Regions from separate parts of the Streptomyces sp. NPDC058246 genome, predicted to be linked through region 2. Evidence: predicted binding sites of a transcription regulator. Region 2 holds the regulator's gene; the other holds the start of a gene.
What was found. Region 2 encodes HspR, which represses chaperone genes until heat shock. Its sites were predicted from a motif close to TTGAGNNNNNNNNNCTCAA; they were not measured.
Positions count from the first base shown of each region.

Region 1 (15,856 bases), on a different contig from region 2:
ACGACGTCGACGAGCGGGACGGGACCGGCGTGGTGCTGGACGTGTTCGGCGCCCGCGAGGACCAGCAGGTTCTCGCTGTGACGCCGCATGACGGTCGCGAAGTGGTCGAGCTTGAAGAGCGTGGCGAGCCGGTCGGGGTCCTGCTCGCGCTCCTCCAGGCCCTCGATGACGCCGAGTTGGCGCTCGACGAGGCCGAGCGTGCGCAGCGCCAGGTTCACGAAGGTGCTGTGGATACTGCCGCGCACCTGCTCCAAATGGGCGCTGGCGTCGGCGAGTTCGGTGCGCAGCCGGTCGCGCTCGTCGGCCATCAGCCGGCGCTGCCCGATGAGGTGCTTGCGGTCGCCTTCGAGGGTGGCGAGCCGCTCGTGGAGCGCGGCGGCGTGCGCGTGCAGTGCGTTGACGGAGCGGACGACCTGGGCGAACTCGTCGTTACGGCCGGTGAACCTGACCGGTTCCTCGGCGCCCGGGTCGGCGGCGAGCCGGGCCGATCCGATCCGCAGCACAGCCAGCGGGCGGGTGAGGCCCCGGGCCATGCCCATGGAGACGCCGACCGCGACGAGGAGCAGCGCGCCGATGAGGGCGATCCGGATCTCCAGCGCGGTGACGTCGTCGTCCCGCAGCTGTTCGAGATCCTTGGTGCGGTGGTCGTTGAGGGAGGCCTCGGCGCCGCGCATCAGCTCGACCCGGGCCGACAGGGCGGCGTCGAGCTTCTTGGTGCTGGTGCCGAGTTCACTGTCGGAGAGCGTCGGCTGGTCGGTGAGGCTCGCGAGGTACTTGTCGGCGCTGCCGGCCTCGGGTCCGGTGACCGTGGAGTCGTACGAGTCCACGGCGGCCTTGGGCGCGCTCTCGCGGAAGTCGGCGAGCGCCGCGTCCGAGCGGAGCCGGGCCTGCTGGGCGGCGGCGGTGAGCGCGTCCCGCTGCTTGGTGTCGGCGTTCGACGAGGTGCTGCTGGTCGTCGGCAGACCGGTGACCGGGTTGATGGTGGTCTGGGTGGTGCGCGGGATGGCGAGGGCGGCGAGCAGCAGGCCGCGGGCGGCGGCGGACTGCTGGACCGCGGAGTCCAGCTCGGCGAGGGCGTGTGCGCCGGAGCCCGCGCGGGGCGGCAGCCGGTCGGCCAGGTCCTCGGCGAGGGCGTGGAGTTCGGTGATGGCGGCGGAGTACGCCTGGTGCGTTTCGAGAGCGGTGCTCTTTCCGGTGAGCGCGGCTCTGCGCAGGGAGGCGATGGAGTCGAGATCCTTCAGCAGCGAGGCGGGGGCGTCCTCGTCCGCCCGCAGCTCCTCGGCCTCCCGGTCGACGCGGGCGCTGCGCTGCTCGGCGGGCGCCTTGGCCTTGGGACGTCCCGCGGCGATGTACGCGGTGACCTCGTCCCGCTCGTCGGCCAGTGAGTGCGCGAGGGTCAGCGCCTGCTGGGTCCGCTCCGCGAGCGTCACCAGGTTCTGGGAGTCGTTCAGCTGTTCCGAGGCGGCCAGCACCGTCGGGGTGCCGGCGCCGGCGATGGCGGCCGCGACGACCGCGACGGCGACGATCAGCCGGTTGCGTACGTGGGTGGGGCGGCCCCTGCCCGCGGAACCGGTGGCGTCGCCGATGGGACCTCCCGTGGTGGAGGCCGTCTGCTTGCCTGTGCGCCTCGGCCTCGTCTTCTGCACCGGTGCTCGCATTCTGACTCGTGTACCCATGGGCCCGGGTGACGTCCCGTCAACGGGGCGTCGACCGTCCCTCAAGCTTTCGACTTCGCTCCACCAGGGGGACCCCCCTATCGGCTCCCGACCCTCCCAGTGCCGGTGGGCAGTGGTCCCGCATCGTCTGGCCCGCCACCCGAAGGAGTGAACCCCGGACGGGAGTTGGCGGGCAAGTTCCGCCGGCTCGTGCGACGGCCCTGTGCGGTGGGCCGGTTGGACGTCGGCGACGCGCTTTGGCAGTATTCGCCGCCACGCTTCACCGGAGCCGATCATTCCATGCCAAACCCGGCGCCTGAGCTGCTGGTCCGCACTACTTCGGCGACCGATGCCAGCCTTTCGTGGACCTTGTGAAGGGCTCGTGCAGACTGGCGGGATGCGCACTGAACTCGTCTCGGAGCCCGGCGACCCGGACCGCCCCAATGAGGACTTCGCATCGGTCGGCCTTCCCGCCTCAGGACAAGGGGGTTCACTCGTCGTCCTGGACGGCGTGACACCCCCTCGGGGCGACTACGGCTGCCTGCACTCCGTCGCCTGGTTCTCCGCACACCTCGGCGGAGCCCTGACCGAACTGTCCCTTTCCCGCCGGGATCTGACGCTGACGGAGATCCTTTCCCACGCGATCGCGCGCACCGCGGACACCCACGCCGACACCTGTGACCTTTCTCACCCGCGCACACCCCAGGCAACCGTGGTCCTCGCGAGGTGGTCCGCGGCCGAGGTCGAGTACCTGGTCCTCTCGGACTCGGTCCTGCTGGTGGAGTACCCCACGGGCGAGGTGACGGCCCTCCTGGACGACCGCCTCTCCCGCCTCCCCCGCTCCGCCCTCGCCACGGACGCCGTCGTCGACGCGACCGTCCGCAACAAGGAGGGCGGCTTCTTCACGGCGGCCGCGGATCCCTCGGTGGCCTCCCGGGCGGTGACGGGCATACTGCCGCGCGTCGAGGTCCGCGCCCTCGCCGCCCTCACGGACGGCGCCACCCGCTGGGTGGAGAAGTTCCAGGAGGGCGACTGGAGCGGCCTGTTCACCCTCGTACGGAAGGAGGGCCCCCAGGCCCTCGTCGCCCGCGTACGGGCCCTGGAGCGCGCGGACGCAAAGGAGCGGCTGCATCTGCGGCGCAGCAAGACGCACGACGACGCGACGGTCGTGTACGTGGAGGTGTGAGGGCTCCGGCCGGGGCCGCCGAACCGGGTGTACCGGGACCGGGGACTTGGTGCGCGGGATGTGCGACCCACGCGGCCGATGGGCGTGCGGCCACACACGCGGCGTGCGCGGCCACGCATGCGGCGGGCGCGGCTACACATGCGGCAATGCGGCGGGCGCGGCCACACCCGGCCGGCGGGTGCGGCCGATGCGGCGTGCGCAGCTACGCATGGGCGGCGTACGGGGCTGCACCCGCGGCGTGTGCGGCTACTTCTCCATGCCGCGGTTCAGCTCGTGCAGCAGCCGGGCCAGTTCCGCGACCTCGTCCGGGTCCCAGTGGGCGAGTTGCCGCACATAGCGGGCACGACGTGCCTCGCGCACCCGGGTGACACGGCTGCGGCCCTCGTCGGTGAGGTGGACGAGCCAGGCGCGCCCGTCGGCCGGGTCGGGTTCGCGGGCCACCAGGCCCAACTCCTCCAGGGCGCGCAGCTGGCGGGACATCGTGGCCTTCCCGACGCCGATGTAGGCGGCGAGCTCCGTGGCACGCTGACGGCCGTACTCCTCCAGGCGTACGAGGAGGCCGTACGCGGCGGACTCCAGGTCCGGATGGACCTCGCGGGCCATCTCGCCCTGGTTGGCGCGGGCGCGACGCAGGAACACGGTCAACTCGCGTTCCAGGGAAAGGAACTCCCGGTCCCCCGGGCCGTGCGCGGCGGGCCGGTCCACACCACGTCCCGACGCGTCGGATCCGACCGGACGCCCCCCGCCGTTTCCGTCCTCGTGCACGTCAGCACCCCTGACTCGGTTTCCCGATCCTGAAAGTTTCCGCCAAAAATCGCCATTACCGCAGCTCCGCCAGTATTTCGCAGGCGTAGACCAACGGCAGCCTCCGACCCCTCTTCCCACGCCGTCGTCTACGTGCGTAGCTTCTTTACCAGGCAATTACTGGCATGCGCACGCCGACGAAGGTCGACGAGGACCTGACCACCCCCCACCACGGCGCGCATGCCCGCGTATTCCCCCCACCGAGCCCCATCGAGCCCGCCGGAGCCCCACCGAGCCCCACAGCGCTCCGCCGAGCCCGCCGACCCCGTCGGAGGCACGCAATGCCCGTGCACAGATCCGGAACGGCCCACCGCCTGCGCCCGCTAGCGGTAGGAATCCTGCTCGCCGCCTTCTCGCTCCTGTCCACCCTCCCCTCCTCGGCTGCCGACACCCCCGCTCGCGGCTCCGCCCGCATGGGCATGGGTGTCATCGCCCACGACGGCCAGGACGGCACCCCCTCCAGCGGTGACGCCACGCAGACCGAAGGCGTGGACGTCTCCGGCTATCAGGGCAATGTCGCCTGGTCGACGCTGTGGAGCAGCGGAGTCAGGTGGGCCTACACCAAGGCGACCGAGGGGACGTACTACATGAATCCCTACTTCGCCCAGCAGTACAACGGCTCATACAACGTCGGCATGATCCGCGGCGCGTACCACTTCGCGACGCCCGACACGACGACCGGCGCCACCCAGGCGAACTACTTCGTGGACCACGGCGGCGGCTGGTCGAAGGACGGCAAGACGCTGCCGGGCGCGCTCGACATCGAGTGGAACCCGTACGGCGCGGCCTGTTACGGCAAGACGCAGAGCGCGATGGTCAGCTGGATCAGCAGCTTCCTCAACCAGTACAAGGCGCGCACCGGCCGCGATGCCGTGATCTACACGGCGACCAGCTGGTGGAGCGACTGCACCGGTAACTACGGCGGCTTCGCGGCCGCCAACCCGCTGTGGATCGCGCGGTACGCCTCCGACCCAGGCACCCTGCCGGCCGGCTGGGGCTACTACACCATGTGGCAGTACACGTCGTCCGGACCGACGGTCGGCGACCACGACAAGTTCAACGGCGCCCTGGACCGGGTGCAGGCACTCGCCAACGGCTGACAGGCCCGTTCCCTACGGCCGACGACTGACCGGGTACGAAACGGACACCCGGACACCCGGACACACGGATACGGCGAAGGCCCGGGCCTCCCTCACGGGACCCAGGCCTTCGCTTCTTCCGGTAGGCGTCCGTCACGCCGCCACCGGAACCTCCGGCGTCGCGCCGTTCGTCGCCGGCGACAGCGCCAGCTCCAGGACCTGGCGGACGTCCGTGACGGCGTGGACGTCGAGCTTCTCCAGGACCTCGGCCGGGACGTCGTCCAGGTCGGCCTCGTTCCGCTTCGGGATGATGACCGTCGCGACACCCGCCCGGTGCGCGGCGAGCAGCTTCTGCTTCACCCCGCCGATGGGCAGGACACGACCGGTCAGCGAGACCTCACCGGTCATCGCCACGTCCGTGCGGACCAGCCGGCCGGACAGCAGCGAGGCCAGCGCCGTCGTCATCGTGACGCCCGCGCTCGGGCCGTCCTTGGGGACCGCGCCCGCCGGGAAGTGGATGTGCACACCCCGGTCCTTCAGGTCGCCGACCGGCAGTTCGAGCTCCGCGCCGTGCGACCGCAGGAAGCTCAGCGCGATCTGCGCCGACTCCTTCATGACGTCGCCCAGCTGACCCGTCAGGGTCAGGCCCGCCGCGCCCGTCTCCGGGTCGGCCAGCGACGCCTCCACGTAGAGGACGTCGCCGCCCGCGCCGGTGACCGCGAGGCCGGTGGCGACACCGGGCACCGCCGTACGGCGCTCGGCCGGGTCCTGGGCGGACTCGGGCACATGGTGCGGCCGGCCGATGAGCCCGCGCAGGTCAGCCTCGCCCACCGTGAACGGCAGCTCCTGCCGGCCCAGTTCGTGCTGGGCCGCGACCTTGCGGAGCAGCCGCGCGACGGCCCGCTCCAGGTTGCGGACGCCGGCTTCCCGGGTGTACTCGCCGGCGAGCTTGCGCAGCGCGCTCTCGTCCAGCGTGACCTCGTCGGGCTGCAGACCGGCCCGCTCCAGCTGGCGCGGGAGCAGGTGGTCACGCGCGATGACGACCTTCTCGTCCTCGGTGTAGCCGTCGAGGCGGACCAGCTCCATACGGTCGAGCAGGGCCTCCGGGATGGCTTCCAGGACGTTCGCCGTCGCGAGGAACACGACGTCGCTGAGGTCGAGTTCGACCTCCAGGTAGTGGTCGCGGAAGGTGTGGTTCTGCGCCGGGTCGAGGACTTCGAGCAGGGCCGCGGCCGGGTCGCCCCGGAAGTCGGAGCCCACCTTGTCGATCTCGTCGAGCAGGACCACCGGGTTCATGGACCCGGCCTCCTTGATGGCGCGGACGATCCGGCCGGGCAGCGCGCCGACGTACGTACGCCGGTGGCCCCGGATCTCGGCCTCGTCCCGCACGCCGCCGAGGGCGACGCGGACGAACTTGCGGCCCATGGCGTGCGCGACGGACTCACCGAGCGAGGTCTTGCCGACACCGGGCGGACCGACCAGCGCGAGCACGGCACCGCCGCGCCGCCCGCCGACCACACCGAGCCCGCGCTCGGAGCGCCGCTTGCGCACCGCGAGGTACTCGGTGATCCGCTCCTTCACGTCTTCAAGACCGGCGTGCTCGGCGTCGAGGATCGCCTGGGCGCCGCGGATGTCGTACTCGTCCTCGGTCCGCTCGTTCCACGGCAGCTCCAGGACGGTGTCGAGCCAGGTCCGGATCCAGCTGCCCTCGGGCGACTGGTCACTGGACCGCTCCAGCTTCTCGACCTCCTTGAGCGCGGCCTCGCGGACCTTCTCGGGGAGGTCCGCGGCCTCGACACGGGCCCGGTAGTCGTCGGACTCCTCCGCGTCCGAGGACTCGCCGTTCAGCTCGCGCAGTTCCTTGCGCACGGCCTCCAGCTGGCGCCGCAGCAGGAACTCGCGCTGCTGCTTGTCGACGCCTTCCTGGACGTCCTTGGCGATGGACTCGGCGACATCCTGCTCGGCGAGGTGCTCGCGGAGCAGCTCGGTGGCGAGCTTCAGCCGGGCGACCGGGTCTGCGGTCTCCAGCAGCTCCACCTTCTGTTCGATGGAAAGGAACGGTGAGTAACCGGAATTGTCGGCAAGGGCGGAAACGTCATCAATCTGCTGTACGCGGTCCACGACCTGCCAGGCGCCGCGCTTGCGCAGCCAGCTGGTGGCCAGGGCCTTGTATTCCTTCATAAGGTCGGCGACTCGACCGGGCAGCGGGTCGGGCAGGGTCTCGTCGACCCGGGTGCCCTCGACCCACAGTGCGGCACCGGGACCGGTGGTCCCCGCGCCGACCTTCACGCGCCCACGCCCGCGGATCAGCGCGCCCGGGTCGCCGTCGGCCAGCCGGCCGACCTGCTCGACGGTGCCGAGCACACCGGTGCCCGCGTACGTCCCGTCGATGCGTGGCACCAGCAAGACCTGCGGCTTGCCCGGCGTCGAACGGGCGGCGGCCTGGGCGGCCTCCACCGCGGCGCGTACATCGGTGTCGTTCAGGTCCAGCGGAACCACCATCCCGGGCAGCACGACCTCGTCGTCGAGTGGCAGCACGGGCAGGGTGAGCGGTGTGGACGTCGAAGCCATGATCTCCCCTTCGGCAGTCAAGTTGAGCTATGCCGACTCAATGCTTGCGGGGCTCGGATTGTTCCCAGGGATCCGTTCGCTCTCAGCGATCACCTCCGCGAGTGCCGCACCCGCGAGCGCGGGCCGCGGCCCTCGGTCGGGAATGAACGCCGCGCAGGCCCCGGGCGTCCCAGGAGCGGCGTCGGATTCGACGCCACTTCACCGTCGGCCTCCGGGGGGCACACCATGCGACCCGCTCGATCCGTCAAACCCTTCGTCGTCAAACCCTTCGTCGTGCTCGGCCTGGTCGCCGTCGCGGCCACCGCATGCGGTGCCGGAACGACGCCGGGCGGCGGCAAGGTCCGTGACAGCGGCCGCGGCGCCGACCAGGGCCGCGCCCGTCAGGTCGCCGCCGCCTGGGAGGGATCCGAGGCGGCTCGGGTGTGGCGAGATGGCTACCACCCCCTCGGCGATCCCGTTCAGCTGCCCGAAGGGGCCTTCCACGACGACGCCGACAAGCGCGCGTACCTCACCCAGAACTTCGAACTGCGCGGGTCTCTTCCCGACGCGCCGCAGAAGAAGGCGAGGATCCGGTGGCCGGGCGGCGACTCGCTCACCTCCGCGCGAGCGGCGTACGAGCAGCTCGACCGCGGGAACGCCGGTCCCGCCCTCACCGTGACCGGTGCCCGGCTCGGCGACATGACCCTGCTGACCAGTCGGGGGCCGGCGAAGGTCCCGGCCTGGCACTTCACGGTCGAGGGCTACGACACCCCGCTCAAGCGCGTCGCGGTCGCCCCCTCGAAACTCCCCGCGCCCCCGGTCAAGGCCGTATCGCGGCAGACGGACGAGTTGGGGCCGCTCGCCGGGCCGGCCACGGTGGCGGACGACAACCGGACGGTCACCCTGCGCGCCGGGCACGGATCATGTGACGACGGGCCGGCCGTCGACGTGCTGGAGACCGGGGGCAGCGTGGTGTTCTCCGCCTCGATCCGCGGCGTGTCCGACGGCCCCTGTACGGCGGACCTGCGCATAGAGAAGGTGACGGTGAAACTCGACCGCCCGGTCGGCGACCGCATGCTCCTCGACGCGTTCACGGGCAGGCCCGTGCCCTACGAGCAGCCCGGCTCCGCCTCACCGTCCCGGAGCTGACCACGCCGTGCCGCAGACCGCCGCCACGCCTCGGCCAGGGCACGCGACCGGACTCAGGAGCAGCGACTCGGCATGCCGGAGCCGGCCGGGCGACTCGCGGCGGCCCGGCCCGGCCGGCCGCGGGATGCGCCGCGCGCCGCCTGCCGGCGTCGCACCAGCGGCCAGGTCGAGACCCCGAGCGCCAGGGACATCAGGTGCCCCCAGTCGGTCATCGGATCGGTGAAGGTGAGGAGGTCGCCGACGAGCATCGTGCCGAAGCCGACCAGCAGCGGCCAGCGCAGCCAGGGCGTCAGCAGTCCCGCGAGCGCGCCGACGCTGGCGGCGACGCCGAAGCTGATGCCGTAGTCGAGGCGGTGCAGGGAAGTGTCGGGCAGGTCCCCGGCCAGCACCGAGAGGCCGACGGGCACCTCGGTGGCCAGCGTGGCGACGACATGGCCGAGCAGGAAGACACCGGCCGCCCGCAGGCCGCCTATCCGCCGCTCCAGCGCGGTGAGGACGAGGAGGAACCCGACCGCGTACGGCGAGGTGATGCCGCCGGCGATCCACAGCGCGCTGGCGATCAGCACCAGCACCGGGTGCCGCACGAGGTGTGCGACATCCGTGCTGGAGCCCTGGTGCAGCGCGTGCACGACCGAGGGATCGGCATGCTCGGCGATGACCGACGTGACGGCCAGGACAGCCGCGTAACCGAAGGTGAAGGGGGTCCCGGCAGGACTGGGGAACAGCCGCCAGGGGCGCAGGACACGCAGGTGGCGGAGGGCGAGGGCAAGAACACCGGAGCCTGAGCCGCTCGCGGCACCCCGGCCGGCGACAGGCACGGTGCCCGGCTCGGGCATCGCGCCCGGTTCGGGGGCCCCGGCCGGAGCCAGTACCGCCCCGGCCGGAAGAGGCGCAGCCGCGGAGCCGCTCCGCTGTCTCGGCATCCCCTCCAACAAGGGCGCACCCGGCTGCGGGTCCGCGAGCGTGGCGTCAGCCCGCGCGGTGGTGCTCCGATCCACGGTGAGGCGCTCCTTCCGTCGCGCCCCACACTTCGTGCCCCACGCGCCGCTGTCTATGACCGACGCCACGCGAGAGCCGATTCACAGCAACTTCCAAGGTGTTTCACGCGTCCGGGGGAAGACCCCGCCCCTCGGCCGTGATCGAGCGCAGCAGCCGGTCGGCGTACGCCCGGAAGCGTCCAACCATGTCGAAGCCCTGCGGATCGAGCACCCACTGGACCTGGAGTCCGTCCATGACGGCGGCGGTCTCCTGCGCGACGGCCACGATGTCGGTGCCGGGCTTGAGCTCCCCGCCCTCGACGGCACGCCGCAGCGGTCCGGACATGTGCTCGACGAGGTCCGCGTACCGCCGGGTGAAGTACGCGTGCGCCGGGTGCCCATCGTCGCCCCCGCGTTCCTCGCTATCGGCGGCGGCGGCAACTACGGCGCGCTGTTCCTCTTCGGCGCGGTCGCCGCCGTACTGGGCGCGTTCGCCGTCCAGTTCATCCGCTCGGTCAGGTAGCCCCCGTACAAAGGAAGCAAGGAAGCCGGGATGACCACTCCCACGTACCGCGATCCGCACCGCCCCGTCGACGAGCGCGTCGAGGACCTGCTCGCCCGCATGACCCTGGAGGGGAAGGCGGGCCAGCTCTTCCACTCCATGCTCGGCATGAACGCCGACGGCACCTTCGCCACCGAGGGCCCGTTCGTGCACGCCGCCACCCCCGAGCTGATCGAGGGCAAGGGGCTGACCCACTTCAACACCATCGGGCAGTACGGGGTCCGGGAGATGGCCCAGTGGGTCAACCGGATCCAGGAGCTCGCGGCGGGCACCCGTCTGGGCATCCCCGTCACCCTCTCCACCGACCCGATCCACGCGTTCACCGACAACCCGGGCGCCTCCTTCGACTCCGGTGCCTTCTCGGCCTGGCCCGAACCGCTCGGCCTGGCCGCGATCGGCGACCCGGAGCTGGTGGAGCGGTTCGGCGACACGGTCCGCCGCGAGTATCTGGCGGTCGGCTTCCGGGTCGCCCTGCACCCGCAGATCGACCTCGCGACCGAGCCGCGCTGGTCCCGCCAGAGCGGCACGTTCGGCTCGTCAGCCGATGTCACGAGCGAGCTGGTGCGGGCGTACGTACGCGGTCTCCAGGGCGCGAAGCTCGGCCCCGACTCGGTCGCCGCCATGGTCAAGCACTTCCCCGGCGGCGGCCCGCAGAAGGACGGCGAGGACCCGCATTTCGCGCACGGCAAGGAACAGGTCTACCCGGGCGGGATGCGCGACTACCACCTCGCGCCGTTCAAGGCGGCCATCGAGGCCGGCTGCTCGCAGATGATGCCGTACTACGGACAGCCGGTCGGCACCGACTGGGAGGAGGTCGGCTCCGGCTTCAACCGCGACGTCCTCACCGGCCTCCTGCGCGGCCGGCTCGGCTTCGACGGCATCATCTGCACCGACGGGGGCCTGCTCAACGAGGCGCCCGTCCTCGGCGAGCTGTTCCCGGCCCGCGCCTGGGGCGCCGAGCACCTGTCCGTCGCCGAACGGGCGGCGAAGGCACTGGACGCGGGCAGCGACCAGTTCGGCGGCGAGCAGTGCCCCGAGGTGATCGTGGAACTGGTGCGCTCGGGCCGGATCACCGAGGCGCGGATCGACGCGTCGGTACGTCGGCTGCTGCGCGGGAAGTTCGTGCTCGGCCTCTTCGAGAACCCCTGCGTCGACCCCGGCCGGGCCGAAGAGATCGTCGGCGCGAGCGAGTTCACCGCGCTCGGCGAGGCCGCCCAGCGCCGCTCCCTCACCGTCTTGACCAACCAGGACCTGCTTCCGCTCCAGGGCCGCCCGAATCTGTACCTGCGGGGCGTCAGCGAGCGGGCGGCGCGGCGTACGGCAACGTGGTCGCCGACCCCGCCGACGCGGATCTGGCCGTGCTGCGGCTGCGGACCCCGTACGAGGAGCGGCCCGGGCTCTTCGAGTCCTTCTTCCACTCCGGTTCGCTCGCCTTCCCCGAGGACGAGTTGAAGGAGATCCTGCGGCTGCTCGACAGCACGCCCACGCTGGTGTGCGTCCATCTGGAGCGACCCGCCGTGCTCCCGAGATCGCCGCGAAGGCGGCCGCCCTGGTCGCCGACTACGGCGCCTCGGACGCCGCCCTGCTGGAGGTCGCCTTCGGCCGGGCGCGGGCCGAGGGACGCCTGCCCTTCGAACTGCCGCGCTCCATGACGGCGGTGGCGGCCTCCCGGCCGGACGTGCCCGACGACACGGAGGACCCGGTGTTCCCGTACGGGCACGGAGTGGCGCTCCAGGGCTGAACGGGACGGCATCCAGGGATCAATTCGGCCACCCGTCCTGGTGAAACTGCCAGGATGGGGGTCATGACTGCTTCGTACGACACCCCCGTGGTCATCGACCGCCGGGAAGGCCCGTACGGCGAGGTCGTGCTGCGGCGGCACGGCGCGCTGCTCCAGATCATCGCCAACGGGTGCTTCCTGATGGACACCTCCGACGGCCGCTCGGAGCGGCTGCTCGTCGACGCCGCCTACGACGCGCTGGACGGGCGCCCGGCACCGAGCGTGCTGATCGGCGGCCTCGGCGTCGGTTTCTCACTCGCGCACGCCGCCGCCGACCCGCGCTGGGGACGCATCACCGTCGTCGAGCGCGAGCCGGCCGTCGTCGGATGGCACCGCGACGGGCCCCTGGCCGAGCTCTCCGCTTCGGCCCTCGCGGACCCGCGGACCCACATCGTGGAAACCGACTTGCTCGCCCACGTCAATGAGACATCCGCCACGTACGACGCGCTGTGTCTCGACATCGACAACGGGCCCGGCTGGACCGTCACCGAGAGCAATGAAGGCCTCTACTCGATGGCCGGACTGACAAGCTGCGCAAGGGCGTTGAGGCCCGGCGGGGTGCTCGCGGTGTGGTCCGCGCAGCCCTCTCCGGAATTTGAAGGAACCTTGTGGAATGCCGGGTTCCAGCGGGTGCGTACCGAAGAGATCCCGGTTGCCCGGGGCGTTCCGGACGTCGTACACCTCGCGGTGAGGCCTGGATAGCCGCGGCACGGTGCCTGCCCGTACCCTGCTTCCCTGACGCAGATCATTCAAGCGTCAAGGGCAGTCATGGGATCACCCCACGGATTCCGGAAAGCACACCTCAGGGGCGGGCGATGGAGCAGACACACACCTCCCAGAACGGCACGGCCGCGACGCCGGGCGCTCAGCGCCGGGTCTTGGTGGTCGAGGACGACCCGACGATCGTCGACGCCATCGCGGCCCGCCTGCGCGCGGAGGGATTCCTGGTGCAAACCGCGGGCGACGGTCCGGCCGCCGTCGACACCGCCGAGGCCTGGCAGCCCGACCTGCTGATCCTCGACATCATGCTGCCCGGTTTCGACGGCCTGGAGGTCTGCCGCCGCGTGCAGGCCCAGCGCCCGGTGCCGGTGCTGATGCTCACCGCCCGCGACGACGAGACGGACATGCTGGTCGGGCTCGGCGTCGGCGCCGACGACTACATGACGAAGCCGTTCTCCATGCGCGAGCTGGCCGCCCGCGTGCACGTCCTGCTGCGCCGGGTCGAGCGCGCCGTCGTGGCCGCTTCGACGCCGCGCAGCGGCATCCTGCGCCTCGGCGAGCTGGAGATCGACCACGCGCAGCGCCGGGTGAGGGTGCGCTCGGAGGACGTGCATCTGACGCCCACCGAATTCGACCTGCTGGTCTGCCTCGCGAACACCCCGCGTGCCGTACTCTCGCGCGAGCAGCTGCTCGCCGAGGTGTGGGACTGGGCGGACGCGTCCGGGACCCGGACCGTGGACAGCCATATCAAGGCGCTGCGCCGGAAGATCGGCGCGGAGCGGATCCGTACGGTCCACGGTGTGGGCTACGCGCTGGAGACCCCGACTCCCTGAGCCGGGCCTGCCGGTGCCGGGCCTTCGCCGGGAGCTTCGTGAGCTGCGCCTTGGAAGCTTTCGTGGACGGCACCTTCGTGAGGGGGCTGATGTGATGAGCGGGCTCGGGGAGCGCGGCGTCGGCGGGCGTGGATTCGCGGAGCGCGGCGTCGGCTCGCGGGGCTCCGCAGAGCGCGGCACCGGCTCACGGGGTTCCGGGGAGGAGCGTCGCGGCGCGAGCCCCTGGGGTGGCGTCCGGCCCTTCTCGATCAAGACGAAGCTCGGCTTCCTGGTCGTCGTCTCGGTCCTCATCACCACCGGTCTGCTGATGATCGCGGTGCGCACCGAGACCGAGCTGCGCTTCATCACGGTCTTCTCGATGATCGCGACACTCCTGATAACGCAGTTCGTGGCGCATTCGCTCACCGCCCCGCTGGGCGAGATGAACGCGGTGGCCCGCTCCATCTCGCACGGCGACTACACACGCCGGGTGAGCGACAGCCGGCGCGACGAACTGGGCGACCTGGCCGGGACGATCAACCTCATGGCCGACGAGCTGGAGGCCCAGGACCGCCAGCGCAAGGAACTCGTGGCGAATGTGTCGCACGAGCTGCGCACCCCCATCGCCGGCCTGCGCGCCGTCCTGGAGAACGTCGTGGACGGCGTCTCCGCCGCCGACCCCGAGACGATGCGTACGGCCCTGAAGCAGACGGAGCGGCTCGGCCGGCTGGTGGAGACGCTCCTGGACCTGTCCAGGCTGGACAACGGCGTCGTACCGCTGCGCAAGCGTCGTTTCGAGGTCTGGCCGTACCTGTCGGGGGTGCTCAAGGAGGCCAACATGGTCGCCTCCGCGCGCGCGGGCATCGCCTCGGGCTCCGGCAGCCACACCCGCACCGACGTCCATCTGCACCTCGACGTGTCCCCGCCGGAGCTGACCGCGCACGCGGACCCGGAGCGGATCCACCAGGTCGTCGCCAATCTCATCGACAACGCGGTCAAGCACAGCCCGCCGCACGGCCGGGTCACGGTGAAGGCGCGACGGGGCGACTACCCGGAGTCGCTGGCCCTGGAGGTCCTGGACGAGGGGCCCGGCATTCCGAAGTCGGAGTGGCACCGGGTCTTCGAGCGGTTCAACCGGGGCGGGGTGCCCTCGCCGCACGGTCCGGGCAGCGACGGCGGTACGGGTCTGGGCCTGGCCATCGCGCGCTGGGCGGTCGATCTGCACGGCGGCCGGATCGCGGTGGCCGAATCCCAGCGGGGTTGCCGGATCCAGGTCACCCTTCCGGGGCTTCCCTCTCTGCCAAGTTGACGTAAAGTTCGAACCGGAGCCACAAGATCCACGCGTGTCGCCACTGACGGACACGTGTGATCAGGCAGAGGGCCGCGTGCGTCGTGCCGCGACCCCGCCCGCGCATACCCGTTCCGGCCGCTCCCGATGCAAAACCACGCTTGTTTCCCGCCATTTCCACAGCCGAAACACGGTTTCCGATGTGATGTGCGCGACGTTGGACAGGCCCGACCTGACCTTCCCGGCGCGGGAGGCGTAGCCTTTATTCCCGCTGTCCATCACCTTGTGAAGCGGAAGAGGGCGGTTGCCGCCGTGTCGCCACAGTCCCCCAGTAACTCGAGCATCTCGACCGAGGACCAAGCCGGGAAGAACCCCGCCGCCGCCTTCGGTCCCAATGAGTGGCTCGTCGACGAGATCTATCAGCAGTACCTCCAGGACCCGAATTCGGTAGACCGAGCCTGGTGGGACTTCTTCGCCGATTACAAGCCGGGGGCGGCTGCCGCCTCGGCTCCGGCGGGTACTGCGGCCGCGGGGGCCGCAGAGACCACCACGGCGGCCCAGGCCGCTCCAGCAGCCCCTGCCGCGCCCGCGGCGCCCGCAGCCCCGGCTCAGGCCGCTCCCGCGGCTCCTGCGGCTCCTGCCGCCGCGGCGCCCGCTCCGGCCGCCGCGCCCGCGGCGAAGCCCGCTGCCGCCCCGGCTCCCGCGAAGGCCGCTCCGGCCGCCGCCAAGCCGAAGGCCGCGTCGGCCACCGAGTCCCCGGAGAGCCCCGAGTTCTTCCCGCTGCGCGGCCCCGCCGCCGCGGTCGCGAAGAACATGAACGCCTCCCTGGAGCTGCCCACGGCCACGTCCGTGCGCGCGGTCCCGGTGAAGCTGCTCTTCGACAACCGCATCGTCATCAACAACCACCTGAAGCGCGCCCGGGGCGGGAAGATCTCCTTCACCCACCTCATCGGCTACGCGATGGTGCAGGCCATCAAGGCCATGCCCTCGATGAACTGGCACTACGCGGAGAAGGACGGGAAGCCCACCCTCGTCAAGCCGCCGCACATCAACTTCGGCCTCGCCATCGACCTGGTGAAGCCCAACGGCGACCGCCAGCTGGTCGTCGCGGGCATCAAGAAGGCCGAGACGCTGAACTTCTTCGAGTTCTGGCAGGCCTACGAGGACATCGTCCGCCGCGCCCGTGACGGCAAGCTGACGATGGACGACTTCTCCGGTGTCACGGTCTCGCTGACCAACCCCGGCGGCCTCGGCACCGTCCACTCGGTTCCCCGCCTGATGCCCGGCCAGTCGG
Region 1 covers NZ_JBHVWZ010000003.1:126,888-142,743, forward strand. Annotated here, with positions in the region: gene ACFVXA_RS05565 (nitrate- and nitrite sensing domain-containing protein) at 1-1,658, opposite strand, end outside; gene ACFVXA_RS05570 (protein phosphatase 2C domain-containing protein) at 2,053-2,841, shown strand; gene ACFVXA_RS05575 (MarR family transcriptional regulator) at 3,088-3,606, opposite strand; gene ACFVXA_RS05580 (lysozyme) at 3,927-4,745, shown strand; gene lon (endopeptidase La) at 4,878-7,295, opposite strand; gene ACFVXA_RS05590 (hypothetical protein) at 7,521-8,423, shown strand; gene ACFVXA_RS05595 (rhomboid-like protein) at 8,477-9,421, opposite strand; gene ACFVXA_RS05600 (TetR family transcriptional regulator C-terminal domain-containing protein) at 9,525-9,746, opposite strand; gene ACFVXA_RS05605 (hypothetical protein) at 9,786-9,923, shown strand; gene ACFVXA_RS05610 (glycoside hydrolase family 3 protein) at 9,954-11,414, shown strand; gene ACFVXA_RS05615 (hypothetical protein) at 11,455-11,703, shown strand; gene ACFVXA_RS05620 (spermidine synthase) at 11,767-12,444, shown strand; gene ACFVXA_RS05625 (response regulator transcription factor) at 12,558-13,295, shown strand; gene ACFVXA_RS05630 (HAMP domain-containing sensor histidine kinase) at 13,390-14,583, shown strand; gene ACFVXA_RS05635 (multifunctional oxoglutarate decarboxylase/oxoglutarate dehydrogenase thiamine pyrophosphate-binding subunit/dihydrolipoyllysine-residue succinyltransferase subunit) at 14,875-15,856, shown strand, end outside.
Region 1: lon (endopeptidase La) is a predicted target of HspR. The motif match lies at 7,318-7,336, and genes of this name have one in related genera.

Region 2 (15,856 bases):
ACCCGGACGGTTCGACGGAACAGCTGGACTGAGCCCGCCGTCGGCCCCCCTCGGACCACGCACGGAGATGCCGCCGGGCTCCCGCAAGCGGCGCAGCAGCAGCCATCCGACGGCCGGCAGGGCGACCAGCAGGGCCAGGGCCGCGTACAAAGGCGCCCAAGGAGGGCCAGTCATTCCGCCCGACGACCGGGCCGCTTCCGGCGGGCGCCGGATCACTCCCGCCGGGAATCGGACCACTCCCGCCGGGAATCGGATCACTCCCGCCGGGAGTCGGATCGCCCCCGGCGGGAGTCGGATCGCCCCCGGCGGGGGCCGGATCACCCCAGCCGGTGGTCGGCTTGCTCGCGTCGGCGGCAGGCGTCTTGAGGGTGGGCGCCCCGACCGCCCGTACCGCCGCCGCGCACAGGGCCGTGCCCGCGAGGGCGGGGAGTATCAGCAGCGGCGTGGAGCGCAGGCCGTCGCCCGTCGCGAGGGCGGCGGAGACCGCCAACGGGGCGGCGGCGAAGCCCAGGTTGCCGCCCAGGGAGAACCAGCTCATCGCGGTGTGACGGCCGTGGGCTCGCGCCGCGTGCCAACCGCGTGGCCTCCGGGTGGTACGCGGCGACGCCGATCCCGGACACGGCGACCACGAGGAGGGTGAGGGCGTAGGTGCCGGTGACGCCGCTCAGGGCGACCCCGGTCCCGGCGAGCTTCGGCTACACGCCCGGTACGCACCGGGGACGCGTCAGCCCGCCGCCGCCCAGCTCCTGAGCAGTGCCTCACGGGCCTGCCGCCAGGGTGTCGCGCCGCCGCCCTCGACGCGGCCCCACTCCAACAGCCGTGCCACGTCCGCCGAACCGTCCACGAACCGGTCCAGCAGCTCCACCGACAGCTCGTACTCGGACTGCACATAGCCCCCGACAGCGGCCGAGTGCACGGTCAGCTCGGCCTTGTCGTCGTCCGTGCGGACATGGACCTCGAAGGCGGGCGGCGCCTCGCCGCCGCCCAACGCCACGTCGATGAGGGTGTCCACCACGCTGCCCACCAGCCACTTGGTACTCGACCGCACCGGGGCGCCCTGCACGCTGACGGCGCGCACGTCCGCCCAGGGCCAGAACCCCTTCTGGTCCGTGCCCACCGCCTCGATCCCCTCGGGGGTGAGCCGCACGCCGCGCCCGTAGCCCTCTGGCTCGGCACCGACGTGCACGCTCTCCTTGGTGATCCAGAACAGGCCGATCATGGCCACGATTGCCTCCAGGCGGCGGTCCTCGCGATCTACTTCAGGTGGATCGCGTTGCAGGCAGCCTTGTAGCTGGCCGTGCAGATCTCCTTGACCGTGTAGATGCCGTCCTGGATCACCGTGTCCTCGATGTTGGCCTTGGTGAGGTCGACGACGGGCACGAGCTGGGCCGGAATGTCCTTGTTCGTGGGGCTGCTGACCTTGTCGCGGGTCAGCGCGTCGAACTCGATCGAGCGGCCCTGGACCTTCGCGACCGCCATCTCGGCGGCGGCACTGGCCTCCTGCGGGTACGACTTGTAGACGCTCATGAACTGGTCGCCCTTGACGATGCGCTGCACCGCGGCCAGTTCGGCGTCCTGACCGGTGACCGGCGGGACGGAGCTGACGCCCGCGGTCTTCAGGGCGTCGATGACGGCGCCCGCGATGCCGTCGTTGGCGGAGTAGACGCCGGCGATGTTGTTGAGGCCGACGGCCGCGATCGCCTTCTCCATGTTGGCCTTGGCGTTGACCGGGTTCCAGTCCTTGGTGTCGTACGACTGGGCGATGACGACCTTGTCCTTGAGCTCAGCGAGGGCACCCGTCTTGAACTGCGCCGCGTTCGGGTCGGTGGTCGCGCCGTTCATCATGATGATCTTCTTCGAGGCCGAGTTGCTGCCCAGCGCGCCGACGAGCGCCTTGCCCTGGACCTCGCCGACGAGTTCGTTGTCGAAGGAGATGTACGCGTCGATCGGGCCCTGTGCCAGCCGGTCGTACGCGATGACGGGGATGCCCGCGTCCTTGGCCTTCTGCACGCCGCTCGCGATGGCCTTGGAGTCCACCGCGTCCACCAGGATGACGTCGACCTTGTCGTCCACCATCTGCTGGAGCTGGGTGTTCTGCTTGGCCGCGTTCTGCTCGGCGTTGGCGTAGACGACGTGGCCCTTGTTGCTGGTGAGCTTCTCGACCTGGTCCTTGATGATGGGGTAGTCGAACTTCTCGTAACGGGAGTTTTCCTTCTCCGGGAGGAGCAGGCCCACCTTGATGTCGTCGCCCTTGGTGGGGCTGGCCTTGGTACCGCTGCCACCGATCCCGTCCACGACACCGCAGCCGGCCAGGGTGACGGCCATGGCGGACGAGGCCAGGGATATGACGGTGCGACGCATGCGGGTGTTACGAGTGTTCACATCAGGTGCCTTCCGGGCGAGGTTGCAGCATTGCGACCCAGGTGGCTGAAAGCCAACGCGGCGATCACCTCAGCGTCAAGGAGTAACCACTTAACGAGATGGCAACAGCGTTCTGTGTTCCCCAAGTGAACACGATGGGAAGAGGGTACGCCCCCGTATTCGATCAATCCCCTCAGCTTCACCTTCTGTCACACACGGCCGTACGACGGCAGGCGACCAAGTCCCTTGCGCGGCACCCTGATCGGCAACAGCTTTTACCTGCCGTTGACGATCAGCACCGATCGTGACTTGTCAGGCCTTGTCCGGACTGATGGAGCGGACCAGCCGTATGCGGTGCGAGGAACCGACCAGACCAGCCGCGTGCGGTACCCGGACAACGCGCGAAGGGGCCGGGAGGTTCGATCACCTCCCGGCCCCTTCTCACCTGCGCGTGGGAACTACTCCGCCGACCGCTTGGGTCGCCACACCACCAGCGCGCTCGTCTGCTGGACCTCCTGGTACGGGACCAGGTCGCGGCGGTACGAGGCGTGGACGGCCGCCTCGCGCTGCCGCATGGCGGCTGCCGCGCCGTCCAGGGCCGACTCCAGCTCCGCCACGCGGGACTGGAGGGCGGCGACCTGGTTCTCCAGCTCGATGATGCGCTTGATACCTGCCAGGTTGATGCCCTCGTCCTGCGACAACTGCTGGACGGTGCGCAGCAGTTCGATGTCGCGGGCCGAGTAGCGCCGGCCCCGCCCGGCCGTGCGGTCGGGGGAGACCAGGCCAAGGCGGTCGTACTGACGGAGGGTCTGCGGGTGCAGGCCGGAGAGCTGGGCCGCCACCGAGATGACGTAGACCGGGGTTTCCTCGGTCAGTTCGTACGGGTTGCGTCGACGGCCGTCCATCACGCTCATGCTCCCTTCGCGGCCTGGAACAACTCCGCCCGCGGATCCTCACCCGCGGTCGCCTCGCGATACGCCTCCAGGGCGTCACGTGCCTTGCCCGACATGTCCGTGGGGACCGCGACCTCGACGGTGACGAGGAGGTCGCCGCGTGTGCCGTCCTTGCGGACCGCGCCCTTGCCGCGGGCCCGCATCGTCCGGCCGTTGGGCGTGCCCGGCGGCAGCTTGAGCGTGACTGCCGGTCCGCCCAGGGTGGGCACCTTCACCTCGCCGCCGAGCGCCGCCTCCGCGAAGGTGACGGGCACGGTGACGGTGAGGTTGTCGCCCTTGCGGCCGAAGACCGGGTGGGAGCCGACGTGCACGGTGACGTACAGGTCGCCCGCCGGGCCGCCCCGTTCGCCTGGAGCGCCCTTGCCGCGCAGCCGGATCCGCTGGCCGTCGCTGACGCCCGCGGGGATCCGCACCTGCATGGTCCGGGACGACTTGGCGCGCCCCGAGCCCTTGCAGATCTCGCAGGGGTTCTCCGCGATCAGACCGCGGCCCTTGCAGTCCGGGCAGGGGTCGGTGAGCGAGAAGCCACCGCCCGAGCCGCGGGCGACCTGCCCGGTGCCGACACACGTCGGGCACACCCGCGGCGTGCCGTTCGCGTCGCCGGTGCCCGAACAGGCCTTGCAGGGCGCCTGCGAGGTCATGCGGAGCGGAACGGTCGCGCCGTCCACGGCCTCCGTGAAGCTCAGCGTGACCTCGGTGTCGATGTCCTGGCCGCGCCGGGGCTGCGTACGGGTGCCGGTGGTCGCGCCACCGCGGTTGAACAGGCCCCCGAAGACATCCCCGATGCCGCCACCGAAGCCGCCTCCCGCACCCTGGCCCTGGCCGCCGCCTCCGAAGAGGTCGCCCAGGTCGAAGTTGAAGGAGCCGCCACCGGCGCCGGGACCCGGACGGAAGCCGCCGTTGCCGAAGAGGGCACGAGCCTCGTCGTACTCCTTGCGCTTCTTGGGGTCGCCGAGCACGTCGTTCGCCTCGGAGATCTCCTTGAAGCGCTCCTCGGCCTTGACGTTGCCCTTGTTGGCGTCCGGGTGGAACTCGCGGGCGAGCTTCCGGTACGCCTTCTTGATCTCGGCCTCGGTGGCGTCCTTGGGGACGCCGAGGACCTTGTAGAAGTCCTTCTCGATGAAGTCCTTGGTGCTCATCCTCGACGTCCCTCCTCTCTCATGCGTTCAACGTCAGCCCTCGTCCGGGCCACCGCTCTCCTTGTCGTCGGCCGCCTCGGACGACGCCTCGTCGGCCTTGACGGTCTGCGCCCCGGGCTGGGGCTCGGCGACGGCCACCCGCGCGGGGCGGATGGTGCGCTCGCCGATGCGATACCCCGGCTGCAGAATCGCCACGCACGTCGTCTCCGTGACGTCCGGCGCGTACGAGTGCATCAAGGCCTCGTGGATCGTCGGGTCGAAGGGCTCGCCCTCCTTGCCGAACTGCTGAAGCCCCATCTTCGCCGCGACGGTCTCCAGCGACTCGGCCACCGACTTGAAGCCGCCGACCAGTTCGCCGTGTTCCCGCGCGCGGCCGATGTCGTCGAGCACGGGCAGGAGCTCGGTCAGGAGGTTCGCGATGGCGATCTCCTTGACCGCGATCCGGTCGCGCTCGACCCGGCGGCGGTAGTTCTGGAACTCGGCCTGGAGCCGCTGGAGGTCCGCCGTGCGCTCGGTGAGCGCCGTGCGCGCCTGGTCCAGCTGGGCCGTCAGGCCTACCAACTGTGCTGCTGCGTCCCCGTCCGGGGCCGCCCCCTCCTCCGAGGAGGAAGAGGCGGTCTGCGGCTCGGCGTCGTCAGAGGTGGCGCCGGAGGGGACGTCAGGCTTCTCGTCGAAACCCGGGGTCTCCTCCGTCACGCGGCACCGTCCTTGCGGTCCTCGTCGACGATCTCGGCGTCGACGACGTCATCGTCAGCCTTCGGCTGCTCGGCGCCGGCGGCACCCTCGGCGCCACCGGCCGCCTGCGCGGCCTGGGCGTCGGCGTACATGGCCTGGCCCAGCTTCTGCGAGACGGCGGCGACCTTCTCGGTGGCCGTACGGATCTCGGCGGTGTTGTCACCTTCGCCGGACTCGCCCTTGAGCGCGGCCTTCAGCTCCTCGACGGACGCCTCGACCTCGGCCTTGACGTCACCGGGGACCTTGTCCTCGTTGTCCTTGAGGAACTTCTCCGTCTGGTAGACGAGCTGCTCGCCCTGGTTGCGGGTCTCGGCGGCCTCGCGGCGGGCGTGGTCCTCCTCCGCGTACTTCTCGGCCTCCTGGCGCATCCGGTCGACCTCGTCCTTCGGCAGCGAGGAGCCGCCGGTGACGGTCATCTTCTGCTCCTTGCCGGTGCCGAGGTCCTTGGCCGTGACATGCATGATGCCGTTGGCGTCGATGTCGAAGGCGACCTCGATCTGCGGGACACCGCGCGGGGCCGGCGGCAGACCGGTCAGCTCGAACATCCCGAGCTTCTTGTTGTACGCCGCGATCTCGCGCTCGCCCTGGTAGACCTGGATCTGCACGGAGGGCTGGTTGTCCTCGGCGGTGGTGAAGATCTCGGACCGCTTGGTCGGGATCGTCGTGTTCCGCTCGATGAGCTTCGTCATGATGCCGCCCTTGGTCTCGATGCCGAGGGACAGCGGGGTCACGTCGAGGAGCAGGACGTCCTTGACCTCACCCTTGAGGACACCGGCCTGGAGGGCGGCGCCGATGGCGACGACCTCGTCCGGGTTCACACCCTTGTTGGCCTCGTTGCCACCGGTCAGCTCCTTGACGAGCTCGGCGACGGCGGGCATACGGGTGGAGCCACCGACGAGAACGACGTGGTCGATCTCGGAGAGGTTGATGCCCGCGTCCTTGATGACATTGTGGAACGGCGTCTTGCAGCGCTCCAGAAGGTCGGCGGTCAGCTGCTGGAACTGGGCGCGCGTGAGCTTCTCGTCCAGGTGCAGCGGGCCCTCGGCGGACGCCGTGATGTAGGGCAGGTTGATCGAGGTCTCGGTGGACGAGGACAGCTCGATCTTGGCCTTCTCGGCGGCCTCGCGGAGGCGCTGGAGGGCCATCTTGTCCTTGGCGAGGTCCACGCCGTGACCGGCCTTGAACTGCTGCACCAGGTAGTCGACGACGCGCTGGTCCCAGTCGTCACCACCGAGGTGATTGTCACCGTTGGTGGCCTTCACCTCGACGACGCCGTCGCCGATCTCCAGCAGGGACACGTCGAAGGTGCCGCCACCGAGGTCGAAGACGAGAATGGTCTGGTCGTCCTTGTCGAGGCCGTAGGCCAGGGCGGCGGCCGTCGGCTCGTTGACGATGCGCAGGACGTTCAGACCGGCGATCTCGCCGGCCTCCTTCGTCGCCTGACGCTCGGAGTCGTTGAAGTACGCGGGAACGGTGATGACCGCGTCCGTGACCTTCTCGCCCAGGTAGGCCTCGGCGTCGCGCTTCAGCTTCTGCAGGATGAACGCGGAGATCTGCTGGGGGTTGAAGTCCTTCCCGTCCAGGTTGATCTTCCAGTCCGTACCCATGTGCCGCTTCACGGACCGAATCGTCCGGTCCACGTTCGTGACCGCCTGGCGCTTGGCGACCTCGCCGACGAGCACCTCACCGTTCTTCGCGAAGGCGACGACGGACGGCGTGGTCCTGGCACCCTCGGCGTTGGTGATGACGGTGGGCTCGCCGCCCTCCAGAACGCTGACGACGGAGTTAGTCGTGCCCAGGTCGATGCCGACCGCACGTGCCATTTCAATTCCTCCAACATGACTTGAGTGGAACGGACTCAAGTGTGCACGACGCCCGCCGCTGGGTCAACAGACCTGAGTCAGGGTGGCTCAACTCTTATCTCTTCCTTACGCGCATGATGGACCTGACCTGGGAAAATCGAGCGGGTCCGGCGTTCGAGGAAGAGCGCGTCAGCGCGAAACGGGGCGCCTTGGGGGCGGAGCCCCCCAGATACGGGAGGGGTAGGGGCGGAGGGAGCGAGAACCTCCCGGCCGCACACCTCCCACGACCGCGACGAGCCCGACACCCCCGGCCACCCACCACGCGGCCCCCGCCCCCACCCACCCCAGATCGATGAACAGTCCCACCAGCGCCCCGGGGAAGGCGGCCGCACCGAGGACGACCACGACCCCCTGCCGGGTCAGCCCGACCCGCCGCAGCCGGTGCACCAGGTGGTCGGGGGCGGGCCGCAGCAGCGGGCGCCCACCCCGCCGCCGCGACACCAGCACGAGTACGGCATCGGCGCAGGCCACGGCCGTCAGCGCGAACCCCGCGCCGAACCCGGCCCCGGCCTGCCGCCCGGCATGCACGAGCACCGCCGCCGAGGCCAGCACGAACCCGGCGAACAGCGCGCCGCACCGCCCCGGCGCGATCCGGGCCGGCGGCCAGCCGTGCATCAGGAAGCCGGTCAGCGCGGCGGCCAGCACACTCAGCAGCGCCGCGAGCCCGTCCATCACCTCGGCGGCGGCGCACCCGCTGAGCGCGAAGGCGGTGATGACCCCGACGGTCCCCATCACCCCGTCGGCATGATCGAGGGAGGCGAAGGCATGGACGACGAACACGACGCAGGCGACGGCCAACACCCCGCCCGGCAGGCCGAGTTCCTCGTACGGCACGGTCAGCGCGGCGCCGACGGCCACGCCGGCCACCCGCACCACCGGCGGCAGGGTCCACAGGTCGGTGACGAGCCCGAGCAGCGCGACCCCCATCGCGACCACCAGCAGCCGCGCGGCCTCCGGCCCCAGCGGGGCGACGTCCGTCCACTCGCCGACTCCGGCGACGAACGCCGTGCCGCCGACGACGGCCACTCCGCCGAGCAGCGGAACCGGCCGCACGCGACGCCGTTCGACGATCCCGAAGCGCAGGGCGAACGTCCGCAGCAGCGCGGCGAGCGCGGCGGTCAGCAACAGGGCGGCCGTGGCGGCAGCGATTCCGTACAACACGACGCCAATTTAGGCCTGATTGTCACAATATTGCGCCATTAACACGATCAGCTTTGGATCGGGCGGCGGCGCGATGGGGCGGCGCCCCGTTCGGGGCGAGGTGGACCTGATGGGCGAGACCCCGCCCGGGGCGAGGTGGACCTGATGGGCGAGACCCCGCCCGGGGCGAGGTGGACCTAGTGGGCGAGACCCTGCCCGGAACGATGCGGGCCTGGTGGGCGACACCCCGCTCAGGCGAGCCTCAGCGACGCAGATCACCGCACTGCTGACTACAGTGCGGCAGTAGAAGTGGGTAGTCTCAGACGGACTGCATAAGTTACCGCTTAGTAATCACATCGAAGTCCGCCACGAAGCCCCGCCTCGCAGGCCCGAGGAGCCCCCAATGCAACTCGCCGCGATCATCGTGTCGCTGGTCCTGACCGTGGTCGGCGTTGCGCTCATTGCCCGAGCCGTCGCGCAGATCTACCGGTTCATCAAGCTCGGCCAGCCCGTACCCGCCGGCAGCCGAACCGACGACTGGAAGGCCCGCAGCATCACGCTGGCCAAGGAGTTCGTCGGCCACACCCGCATGAACCGGTGGGGGATCATCGGCGTCGCGCACTGGTTCGTCGCCGTCGGCTTCCTGACCCTGGGCCTGACGATCGTCACCGCCTACGGTCAGCTGTTCAAGGCCGACTGGACGCTGCCGATCCTCGGCGGCTGGCTGCCGTACGAGCTGTACACCGAGTTCATCGCGCTGTTCACGACACTCGGCATCCTCGTACTGATCGCGATCCGGCAGCTGAACCGGCCGTCGAAGCCGGGCCGCAAGTCGCGCTTCGCGGGCTCCAAGACGGGCCAGGCGTACTTCGTCGAGGCCGTGATCCTCGTCATCGGCCTCGCGATCATGACCCTGCGCGGCCTGGAGGGCGCGATTCACGGCGTCCACCACTACGAGGCCGCGTACTGGGCCTCGTACCCGCTGGTCGCCGCCTTCAAGGGGCTGAGCCTCGGCACGCTGCAGAACCTGGTCTACCTGACCGCCATGATCAAGCTCGGCGTCACCATGACCTGGGCGATCACGGTCGGCCTCAACACCAACATGGGCGTCGCCTGGCACCGCTTCCTCGCCTTCCCGAACATCTGGTTCAAGCGGAACGCGACCGGCGAGACCGCGCTCGGCGCGCTCCAGCCCATGACGTCCGGCGGCAAGCCCATCGACTTCACCGACCCCGGTGAGGACGACGTCTTCGGTGTCTCCCAGGTCGAGCAGTTCTCCTGGAAGGGCCTGCTCGACTTCTCCACCTGCACCGAGTGCGGTCGCTGCCAGTCGCAGTGCCCCGCCTGGAACACCGGCAAGCCGCTCTCCCCCAAGCTCCTCATCATGTCGCTGCGCGACCACGCGCACGCCAAGGCGCCCTACCTGCTCGCCGGTGGCGGCAAGGACATGGAGGGCAACGAGAAGGCGTCGGCCGAGCAGCTCGCCGACGTCCCCGCCGCCGCCCTCGCCGAGGCCGAGCGCCCCCTCATCGGCACCGTCGAGGAGAACGGCGTCATCGACCCGGACGTCCTGTGGTCCTGCACCACCTGCGGCGCCTGCGTCGAGCAGTGCCCGGTCGACATCGAGCACATCGACCACATCGTCGACATGCGCCGCTACCAGGTGATGATCGAGAGCGCGTTCCCGTCCGAGGCGGGCACGATGCTCAAGAACCTGGAGAAGAAGGGCAACCCCTGGGGTCTGGCCAAGAAGCAGCGTCTGGAGTGGACGAAGGAAGTCGACTTCGAGATCCCGGTCGTCGGCCGCGACATCGAGGACCTGTCCGAGGTCGACTACCTGTACTGGGTCGGCTGCGCCGGCGCCCTCGAAGACCGCGCCAAGAAGACCACCAAGGCCTTCGCGGAGCTCCTCCACATCGCGGGCGTCAAGTTCGCGATCATGGGCGGCGACGAGAAGTGCACGGGTGACTCCGCCCGCCGCCTCGGCAACGAGCCCCTGTTCCAGGAGCTCGGCATGGAGAACGTCATGGCACTGAACATGGCGTTCGGCGAGGAGACGGACGACGAGGGCAAGGTCACGCCCGAGTCGCAGAAGCCCAAGTCGGCGAAGAAGATCGTCTCCACCTGCCCGCACTGCTTCAACACCATCGCCAACGAGTACCCGCAGCTCGGCGGCGACTACGAGGTCATCCACCACACCCAGTTGCTCCAGCACCTCATCGACGAGGGCAAGCTGCTCCCGGTGACCCCGGTCGACGGGCTCATCACCTACCACGACCCCTGCTACCTGGGCCGCCACAACAAGGTCTACACGCCGCCGCGCGAGATCATGTCGGCCGTCCCGGGCCTGCGCCAGCAGGAGATGCACCGCCACAAGGAGCGCGGCTTCTGCTGCGGTGCCGGCGGCGCGCGCATGTGGATGGAGGAGCGCATCGGCAAGCGCATCAACAACGAGCGCGTGGACGAGGCCCTCTCCCTCAACCCGGACATCGTCTCCACCGCCTGTCCGTTCTGCCTCGTCATGCTGACCGACTCGGTCAACGGCAAGAAGAACGACGGCAAGGCCAAGGAGTCCATCCAGGTCGTCGACGTGGCCCAGCTGCTCCTCGACTCCGTCAGGACGCCGGTCGACGACGAGCCCCCGGCGGGCGAGACCGACTCGGAGAGCGCCCCGGAGCCGGAGCCGGTGAAGTAACGGCCCGTTCGGTACCACCGACGCCCCCTGCCCCGTCCGGGCAGGGGGCGTCGTCGTTCCTGGCCGGTTCAAGTGGCTCAGCCTTCGGCCGTGGCGCTCGGCGACGCGGAGGGCGATACAGAGTGCGATGTGGAGGGCGACGTGCGGGGCCTCGGTCAGGCGCTCGGCGAGGAAGCGGGGTTCGCCCGGTGGCGTTGTCCGGCGTGACCCATCCCGCACGCCGCACCCCTTAACCCCCCGCCCGAACACGTGCATGATGACCCGCGTTGTTGTCTCCGGGGCGGGTGAGGTGCGCGGTGAGCGGGCGAAGAGCGGGCACGCGGATGGCGGCAGCCCTGGCGGTATGCGCCCTCGGGAGCAGCCTTCTCGCCGCCTGCGGCCCCGGCACGGAAGCCGGAGCGCCCCAGCACACGCCGACGCGGATCGCGAAGGCTCCCGCCCAACTCCCCGTCCCCCACGGCAAGGGCAGCAAGGTCGCCGACGACTTCAACGGCGACGGCCACCGTGACCTCGTCGTCAACGACCTCGTCAAGCAACAGAGCCACGCGGACGACGCCGGCATCGGCATCGTCTACGGCGGTGCACGTGGACTCACGCCCGGCGCACGGCAGTTGCTCAGCCCGAAGAAGCAGGCCTCCCCTACCAAGGGCCAACTGCCCGCCGTCTTCGACGCGGAGGCGAGCTGCGACCTCGACAAGGACGGCTTCACGGACCTGATCGTGTCGACCGACCCGCCGTACGACGGCCAGGGACAGCCGCCGGTCCCCCTCCAGATCCTCTTCGGATCCCCGAAGGGCCTCACCGGCAGGGCGGTCGAGCTCGCCGTCCCCGCGCCGGCCCGTTTCGGCAACGACTGGCCGGACCAGCCGGTCTGCGGCGACTTCGACGGCGACGGCGCCGAGGACCTGGTCGTGCACGCCTCGGCCGGTCACCTCAGCTGTCTGCGCGGCCCGTTCAGCCGCAAGGGCGCTCCGCGCAAGGCGGGCGGTCCGATCCCGTCGCCGGGTGAGGTGCCCACCGGCCCGGCCGCCGACGTGAACCGCGACGGCTACGACGACCTCCTCGTCCGTACGGCGGCGGGCACGGGCGCGTCGGCGGTGGTCCTCGGCGGACCGGCCGGACCCACCCGCACGGGCGCCGCCCTGCCGGCCGGCATCGACGTCGCGTTCGGCAGCTTCGGCAAGGGCAAAGCCCTCGACGCGGCGGTCGGCGCGATGGACGGAACGTCACTGCGCTACGACCTCCCCGGCGCCGCCCGCGGCAGCGTCCCCACCCCGGGCTCGATGCTCGACTCCGGCGACTTCGACGGGGACGGCCTGAGCGAACTCATCTCCAGCGGCTCGGAGTTGCGTGTGCTGCGGGGTCGTACGGCCGGACTGTCCGCGGCGGGCATGGTGACCGTGAAACCGCCGGCCCAGGGCACCACCCGGGTGCTGACGGTGGGCGACTTCTCCGGGGACGGGCGCGCGGACCTGGTGGTACGGACGTACCGGGGCGAGACGAAGGACACCGTCGCCGTCTACACCGGGACGAAGCGGGGGCTGCTCGCGGCGGAGCCGACGGTCACCTTCTCCACCTCGGAGTTCCTGACGTCGTAGCGCCCGGTGGATAGTGCGCCGACGCCTCCCGCCGCACAGGAACCTCAAAGATTTACCGAACACACGTACAACCCTTACCCAACACCGAAGGTCTCCTGATCGCCCACCGACTGCGGATGCCCCTGCCAGGCATCCCCGCATGCCGCAGGAGATCCCGCATGCACAAGCACCACCCGCGAATCGCCCTCGCAGCGGCCACCGCCGCCGCGCTGACGGGCGGTCTGCTCACCTTCGCGACCGCGCCGGCGACGGCCGCCGCCTCCGCCCGGCACTACAAGGCGGACTTCAACGGCGACGGCTACGGCGACGTCGCGTTCGCCGCCCCGTACGCGACGGTCGGCGGCAAGGGCATGGCCGGCTACGTGGCCGTGGTCTACGGCAGCTCCACCGGCCTGAACCCAGCCAAGCGCACGGTCGTCAGCCAGAACACCACGGGAGTGCCCGGCACCGCCGAGGAGGAGGACTACTTCGGTGAGGCGCTCACCGTGGGCGACCTCAACGGAGACGGCTACACCGACCTCGCGGTCGGCGCCCCCGGAGAGGACGTCGGCACGGACGACGACGGCGGCTCGGTCACCGTGCTGTGGGGCTCGTCGGGCGGCATCAAGAACGGCACCTCGGTCAAGGACCCGGCCGCCTCCGCGCACGACGAGTGGGGCCGCAGGCTGACCGCCGGCGACTTCAACGGCGACGGCAAGGCCGACCTGGCCGTCGCCACCAGCGCCTCGCACGCGTACATCGTCAAGGGCCGCTTCACCACGACCGGAACGACGGGTGGCACGCAGAAGATCGACCTGCCCGAGTGGGCGATGTTCGGCGTCGACGCCATGGCGGCGGGCGACACCAACGGCGACAAGAAGTCCGACCTCGTCGTCACCTACCGCACACGGCTCGACTCCGACCCCTCGGGCAGCTGGTCCAAGGGCGTCGCCTATCTCGGCACCGCCTCCGGCCTGGACACCTCCGTGCCGCGCCCGCTGAACGGCGGCACCTCCGTGGCCCTCGGCGACATCAACGGCGACGGCTACGACGAGATCGCCCTCGGCAACGTCTTCACCAAGGAGGACGACCACACCGGCAGCCTCGGCGGCCAGGTCGTCGTCATCCGCGGCAGCGTGGGCGGCCCGGTCAACGGCGACGCGCCCATGGCCGAACTGACCCAGGCCTCCGAGGGCGTGCCCGGCACCGACGAGGCCAACGACGGCTTCGGCAGCTCGGTCTCGATCGGCGACGTCAACGGTGACGGCTACGGCGAACTCGCCATCGGCGTCGTCTTCGAGGACATCGGCACGAAGGAGGACACCGGCTCCACCGTGGTGCTGACCGGCTACGCGCTCAACGGCGGCCGCGCGATCTCGCAGGACACCTACAACGTCCCCGGCTCCCCCGAGTCCATGGACTACTTCGGCTCCGACGTCCTCCTGTCGGACGTCAGCAAGGACGGCCACGCCGACTTGACCGTCGCCGCCGGCTTCGAGGACGAGGGCGTCGGCGCGATCACCGCGCTGCGCGGCTCCTCCGGCGGCGTCACCACCGCCGGCGCCCGCTCCTTCGGCCCGGGCACCCTCGGCCTGTCCCGCACCTACGGCTCCTTCGGCACCGGCCTCATCGGCTGACGTGCCGAAGGCGGCTCTTTGGTGGGGCGTCGAGCTTCGGCCCGGCGCCCCATCAGTCACGAGAATTTACCGAACTCACGTGCAACCCTTACGCCCCAGCGAAGGTCTCCTGATCGCCGGCCAACCGTGAACCCGAGGACAACTCCCGGCAAACACGAGCGGTCCGCACCCCATTGTCTGTGGATGTCCCGCCAGACATCCCCGCATGCCGCAGGAGAACCCCGCATGCACAAGCAGCACCCGCACCACCGGTCCCACCTGCGACTCGCCCTCGCGACGGCCACCGCGGCCGCGATGACCGGCGGTCTGCTCACCTTCGCGGCCGCGACGGCGAGCGCCGCGGATTCGTTCAGGACGGCGAAGGCCGACTTCAACGGCGACGGCATCGGCGACGTCGCCGCGTCCGCGCCCGGTGCCTACGTCAGCGGCCATGCCAACGCCGGCCAGGTCGTCGTGCTCTACGGCACCGCGAACGGCGTATCGTCCGCCAAGCGCACGACGATCAGCCAGAACACCTCCGGCGTCCCGGGCACCGCCGAGACCGGTGACCAGTTCGGCGCCGAGACGGCGTACGCCGACTTCAACGGCGACGGATACGACGACCTCGCCGTGGGCTCCCCGTACGAGAAGGTCGGCAGCGACACCCACGGCGGTGCCCTCACCCTCCTGTGGGGTTCGGCGAACGGCCTCACCGGCAAGAGCGTCGACGTGCCGGACGCGGCCCCCACCTCGCACGACTACTGGGGCAAGGACCTGGCCGCCGGCGACTTCGACGGCGACGGCAAGGCGGACCTCGCCGTCGGCAACTCGTCCAGCTCGATCTACGTCTTCAGGGGCGGCTTCAGCACCGTCGGCACGCCGGGCGGACGCGGTGTGATCAAGCCCCCGATCCAGTCGGGCACCAACGACTACCCCTTCGGCCCGATGAGCCTCACCGCCGGGGACGTGAACGGCGACGGCCGCACCGACCTGATCGTCGACGGCTACGAGACCCAGACCTCCTCCGGCTGGAACACCAACTACTACGTGCCCGGCACGGCGAACGGTCTGAACCCCTCGTCCGCCAAGGCCCTCAAGCCCGGCATCGTCACCGCGGTCGGCGACATCAACGGCGACGGCTACGGCGACATCGTCAGCGGCGCGGGCTGGGACAGCACCACCACCAACGGCACGCCCGTCCCGGACTCCGCCGACGGCGGCAAGGTGAACGTCACCTACGGCTCCGCGTCCGGCCCCGCCACGACCTCCGGCATCACCCAGAACACCGGCAGCGTGCCCGGCACCTCGGAGAAGGGCGACGCCTTCGGCTGGGACCTGGACATGGGTGACATCAACGGCGACGGCTACCAGGACCTCGTCGTCAGCGCCCCGGACGAGGACATCGACGGCGTCAGCAACACCGGCATGGTCACCGTCCTGTACGGCTCCGCGAGCGGCGTCAAGGTCTCCTCCGGCGTGCAGTCCTTCGCCCAGAGCACACCGGGCGTGCCCGGCAACGACGAGAAGAGCGACCGGTTCGGCGCGGACGTCAAGCTCGACGACGTCACCGGGGACGGCAAGGCCGACCTGCTCGTCGGCTCGTACGAGAACAGCGCCAACGGCGCCGTGACCTACCTGCCGTCCAACGGCACGGCGATCACCACGAGCGGCTCCCGCACCGTCGCGCCGAGCACCTCGGGCGTCTCGACGTCGGGCACGCCGCAGTTCGGCGCCCTCTTCGCCGACTGAGCCGTCCTCTGTCCCTCGGCACCCGTCCG
Region 2 covers NZ_JBHVWZ010000037.1:34,886-50,741, reverse strand. Annotated here, with positions in the region: gene ACFVXA_RS35255 (hypothetical protein) at 1-32, shown strand, start outside; partial or broken gene ACFVXA_RS35250 (MFS transporter) at 368-686, opposite strand; gene ACFVXA_RS35245 (hypothetical protein) at 725-1,219, opposite strand; gene ACFVXA_RS35240 (sugar ABC transporter substrate-binding protein) at 1,255-2,361, opposite strand; gene ACFVXA_RS35235 (heat shock protein transcriptional repressor HspR) at 2,820-3,266, opposite strand; gene dnaJ (molecular chaperone DnaJ) at 3,272-4,453, opposite strand; gene grpE (nucleotide exchange factor GrpE) at 4,487-5,149, opposite strand; gene dnaK (molecular chaperone DnaK) at 5,146-7,011, opposite strand; gene ACFVXA_RS35215 (MraY family glycosyltransferase) at 7,180-8,211, opposite strand; gene ACFVXA_RS35210 ((Fe-S)-binding protein) at 8,594-10,885, shown strand; gene ACFVXA_RS35205 (FG-GAP repeat domain-containing protein) at 11,209-12,483, shown strand; gene ACFVXA_RS35200 (FG-GAP-like repeat-containing protein) at 12,642-14,099, shown strand; gene ACFVXA_RS35195 (FG-GAP-like repeat-containing protein) at 14,325-15,827, shown strand.